DNA from 2 places in the Streptomyces collinus genome. Region 2 is predicted to be linked to the other one. Evidence: riboswitches for the same ligand, from Rfam matches in the RefSeq annotation. Region 2 holds a riboswitch; the other holds the start of a gene.
What was found. Region 2 has a riboswitch for cobalamin ahead of RFN52_RS08955 (cobalamin biosynthesis protein). Riboswitches for the same ligand answer to the same signal wherever they lie in the genome.
Positions count from the first base shown of each region.

Region 1: linked by a shared signal. The riboswitch ahead of RFN52_RS36715 (energy-coupling factor ABC transporter permease) and the one ahead of RFN52_RS08955 (cobalamin biosynthesis protein) in region 2 are both predicted to bind cobalamin.

Region 1 covers NZ_CP133771.1:8,152,023-8,154,456, forward strand. Annotated here, with positions in the region: gene cbiQ (cobalt ECF transporter T component CbiQ) at 1-116, opposite strand, end outside; gene RFN52_RS36710 (energy-coupling factor ABC transporter substrate-binding protein) at 123-491, opposite strand; gene RFN52_RS36715 (energy-coupling factor ABC transporter permease) at 488-1,189, opposite strand; cobalamin riboswitch at 1,220-1,406, opposite strand; gene RFN52_RS36720 (serine/threonine-protein kinase) at 1,534-2,434, opposite strand, start outside.
Region 2 covers NZ_CP133771.1:1,991,486-1,993,919, forward strand. Annotated here, with positions in the region: gene RFN52_RS08945 (inorganic phosphate transporter) at 1-570, shown strand, start outside; gene RFN52_RS08950 (hypothetical protein) at 605-826, shown strand; cobalamin riboswitch at 957-1,095, shown strand; gene RFN52_RS08955 (cobalamin biosynthesis protein) at 1,199-2,152, shown strand; gene RFN52_RS08960 (cobyric acid synthase) at 2,154-2,434, shown strand, end outside.

The sequences.
Region 1 (2,434 bases), 6.2 Mb from region 2:
GGCCAGGGCGGCAGGGAGATCGCGAGCAGCGTGAGGCCGAGTCCGAGCACGGCCTTGTCCACGGGATGGCGGCGGCGCCAGCGACTGCTGTGCGCCGCCGCGTCGATCGGCAGCACCCGGGCTCAGTCCTGTTCCGCGGTGGACTTCCCGGCGGCGCCGGTGAGCGCGCCGCCGGCCTCGCGCTCCAGCGCCCGCTGCTCGCCCTGCCGACGGCCCCGGCGCAGACCGAAGTAGTAGGCGAGGACACCGGAGCCGAGAGCCGCCTGGAGGGAGAACAGCGCCGACTCGATCTCACCGGAGGGCGGTTCGTACAGGGGCGAGAACCACGGCTCGTAGTCCGGCTTCAGCTCGGTGATCGCCGTTTCGGCCTCGCCGTCGGCGCCCGTGAACGGCTCCTCCTTGTGGTCGCCGAGGCCGAGCGCCAGGGGCAGCACGGCCAGCGCGGCCACGGCGAGCAGCAGCACCAGGTTGATCTTCGTGTTCCTGCTCATCGGGCCACCGCCTCGGTCTCGGTCCGGGACTGCTTCTTGGCGAGGAGCACGCCCAGCCGGGTCAGTTCGCCCTTGCTGGACTGCACCAGCAGCCGCATCACCAGCACGGTCAGCAGGCCCTCGCTCACCGCGAGCGGGACCTGGGTGACGGCGAAGATGGAACCGAACTTGCCGAGCGCGCCCAGGAATCCGCTGCCCGGGTCGGGGAACGCGAGGGCCAGCTGCACGCTGGTGACGCAGTACGTGGACAGGTCGGCGACGAACGCGCCGGCGAACACCGCCACCATCAGCGGCGCGTTGGAGCGCCGCAGCAGCTTGTAGACGGCGTATCCGGCCCAGGGCCCGACGATCGCCATGGAGAAGACGTTGGCGCCGAGCGTGGTCAGGCCGCCGTGTGCGAGCAGCAGCGCCTGGAAGAGCAGGGTGATGGTGCCCAGCACCGCCATGATGGGCGGCCGGAACAGGATGGCTCCGAGGCCCGTGCCGGTGGGGTGCGAGCAACTGCCCGTGACGGACGGCAGTTTCAGGGCGGACAGGACGAACGTGAAGGCGCCGGACGCCCCGAGGAGCAGGGTGCTCTCGGGGTGCTCGCGCACTTCACGGGTGAGCGACCGGACTCCGTGGACGACGAACGGCGCCGACGCGACGCCCCAGGCGACCGCGTGCGCCGGAGGAAGGAAACCCTCGGCAATGTGCATGGCTCAGCAGACCCTCTCCAGCACCTCGTGGATGGTTGACGCGCCTTGGCCGGTCTCCTGGCTGACGGGTACCACCGCCCGTACTCCGCCTTCCCGGGCCGCAAGGACCCAGTGGCTGCCCCCTGAGGGGCCGGAGCCGGACTTCCCGATTCACAGTGGCGAGGGCCGCACCGGCATCACACCGGATTTCCCGTTCACCAAGGCCTGGTGACAATAAGGCCGGGGTAAGGCCGATGACAAGCCGCCCCAGGGGCGCGCGAGGGGGCGCCCGCTCGCACACCGGCGCATCCCCCGGCTGATCCACGCGCTCGGGCGCTCAGGTGCGGGGCCGCTTCGGGGCCCCGTCAGTCGTCGCCCCCGTCGGCCCCGCCGTCGTCGCCCTCCCCGTCGTTCCCGGCCTGGACCGGCTGCTCCGGCTTCGGCTGATCCGGGTTCGGCTGCTCCGGCCCGGCGTCGCCCGTCCCCTGCGTCGGGGCCGGGGCACCGGTCGCCGGCGGGACAGGAGCCGGGGAGGCGGGCGGCGTGGACGGAGTGACTTCGGCCACGGTGCCGGTGGTCGGCGTGGTGGCGATCTGCTGCCCGGCCCCCGGATCGGAGGTGATGGGCGAGGCGGAGTCGTCGGACGGGGTGGCCGCGGGGCTGCTCGCGGTCGGGGACGGTTCGGGTTCCGTGCCCTCGGCGCTCGTGTCGGGCGAGAACCAGCGCATGCCGAGGAGCATCGCGGCGAGGAACAGCGCCGCGGCGGCGGCCGTAGCGGCCACTCTCGACCGGCTGCCCGGCCCGCCGCGCCCGCGGGCGCGGCCCGACCGCCCTGCCTGGGCGGCCCGGGCGGCGGTGCGGTGCCCGGGGGTCGCGGGCAGCGCGTACGTGGTCGGGTGGCTGCTCTCGGCGGCCGCGTACGGGTCCCGCCCGGTATGCGGCGGCGCGGACGCGGGGTTGTTCGGCCGCAGCGGCGGTGAGACCTCGGGCAGCGGCTCGGGCAGGCCCCGCCAGGCGCCCCCGGCGAACCACTCGGCGGCCTGCTCCGCGGTGGGCCGGTTCTCGGGCTGCTTGGCCAGCAGACCGAGGAGGTAGTTCTCGAACGCCGGGGGCAGTGCGGCGACACCGAGCTCGCGGGGCGGCACGGGTGCCGAGTCGAGGTGCTGGTGCAGGAGGGCGACGGCGGTGTCGGCCTCGAACGGCGGGCGGCCGCTGAGGAGCTGGTAGAGCACGCAGCCCAGGGAGTACATGTCGGAGGCGGGCCCC
Region 2 (2,434 bases):
ATCGCGATCGCGCTCGGCACCTACCTGGGCGGCTGGCGCATCATCCGCACCATGGGCAAGGGCCTGACCGACCTCCAGCCGCAGCAGGGCTTCGCCGCCCAGACCTCCGCGGCCACGGTCATCCTGGCCTCCTCGCACCTCGGTTTCTCCCTCTCCACGACGCACTCCGTCTCCGGCGCCGTGATGGGCGCGGGGCTCGGCCGCAAGGGCGGTGTCGTCCGCTGGTCGACCGCGACGCGGATGTTCGTCGCCTGGGGTCTGACGCTGCCGGCGGCGGCCCTGGTGGGCGCCCTCGCCGAGTACGTCACCGGCTTCGGGGCCTGGGGCACCGCGGTGGTGGCCGTCTTCCTCGTCGCCTCCAGCGCGGCCATCTGGAAGCTCTCGCGGCGGGAGATCGTCGACCACACCAACGTCAACGACACCGACGACGCGGAGCCCGCGGGCGTGGTCACCACGGCGATGGCCGCGGTGACGCCGCCGCCGGCCGGCACGCCGGCGGAGGAGCCGGTGCCGTCGTTCCCGGCCCAGGCCACCGCCGAGCGGACGGCCTCCACGACCACCACGGTCTGACCCCGCCCACCGGCAACAAGGAAGAGTCTCCGATATGAAGATCGACTGGGCGGCCCTCGGCTCCGTGTTCGGCGTCAGCCTCGTGGTCACCGTGGCTCTCGTGGGCCTGTTCACCCTCGGCATCACCGGTCTGTCCCGCCGCGAGCGGGCGGTGGCCCAGGGCGGGTCCGCGGGCCTCGCGGTCACCGGCGCGTACGCGTGCTTCGCGGCGTGCGCGGCGGCCGTCGGGTACGGCATCTATCTGATCGTGGCCTGACGGCCCGACCGCACAACGTCCGCCGGGCGGCACGGGACCTGAGTCCTGTGCCGCCCGGTCGTCGTGTGTGCGCAGGGGGCGATGTGGGGTTCTCCACACTCTCCCCTCGCAGGTCAACGGCAAGTTGACGGCGGTTCGCGGCCGTGGTGGACTGCCGGGGCCAGTACGGCGGCAGGAGAGGAAGCCGGTGCAAGTCCGGCGCGGTCCCGCCACTGTCACCGGGGTAGTGATCCCCGGGAGCCAGGAACTCTCACCGCCGGTCTCGTCGAACCAGGGCGTGGACACCCTGAGTGAGGACACATATCGCCATGCGCGGCTGCCGATCGAGGTTCAACACCCCACCCCTGCCCGCCCTCCTGGCCGGCTGAGCCCATGGGTGCCGGTCGCGTCTTCGCGTACGGCGCCGCCGCCGGTCTGATCGGTGACCTGCTGCTCGGTGATCCTCGCCGGGGGCATCCGGTCGCCGCGTTCGGACGGGCCGCGGGCGCCGTGGAACAGGTGCTGTGGCGGGACCACCGCGGGTGGGGCGCGCTGCACACCGCCGTGTGTGCCGGAGGGACCGTCGCCCTCGGGTCCGTCGCCGCGCGGGCCGTGCGGCCGTCTCCCGTCGCCTCCGTCGCGCTGACCGCAGCCGCCACCTGGGCCGTCGTCGGGGGGACTTCGCTCGCCCGGGAGGCGCGGACCATCGGGCGGGCCCTGGAGGCCGGGGACGTCGAGGCGGCCCGGGCGCGGCTGCCACATCTGTGCGGGCGGGACCCACAGGCCCTCGACGCCGACGGCATGGCCCGGGCCGTGGTCGAGTCCGTCGCCGAGAACACCTCGGACGCGGTGGTGGGGGCACTGGTGTGGGGGGCTTTCGGCGGGGTGCCGGGGCTGCTCGGGTTCCGGGCCGTCAACACCCTGGACGCCATGGTCGGACACAAGTCGGCCCGGTACCGCCGGTACGGCTGGGCCTCCGCGCGGCTGGACGACCTCGCGGGGTGGCCGGGAGCGCGGCTGACCGCCGTACTCGCCGTGCTGGCCGGGCCGGATCCGCGGGAAGCCGTGAGGGCCTGGCGGGCCGACGCGGCACAGCATCCGAGTCCCAACGCCGGGCCCGTGGAGGCCTCGTTCGCCGGGGCGCTCGGAGTGCGGCTGGGCGGGACGCTGTCGTACGGCGGGCGGGTGGAGCACCGGCCCGTGCTGAACACGCGGGGGCGGGCCGTCGGGACGCGCGACGTCGAGCGGGCCGTGCGGCTGTCGAAGCGCGTCACCTGGCTCGCGCTCGGGGTGTGCGCCGGTGCGCGGTTGCTGATGAGCGCGCGGTCATCGAAGAGGGGGAAATGACATGAGCGGTGGGCTTCTTGTCGCCGGTACGACCTCCGACGCCGGCAAGAGCGTCGTGACCGCCGGGATCTGCCGGTGGCTGGTGCGGCAGGGCGTGAAGGTCGCGCCCTTCAAGGCGCAGAACATGTCCCTGAACTCCTTCGTGACCACGGAGGGGGCCGAGATCGGGCGGGCGCAGGCCATGCAGGCGCAGGCCTGCCGGGTCGAGCCGACCGCCCTGATGAATCCGGTGCTGCTCAAGCCCGGTGGCGAGCAGAGCAGTCAGGTCGTGCTGCTGGGCAA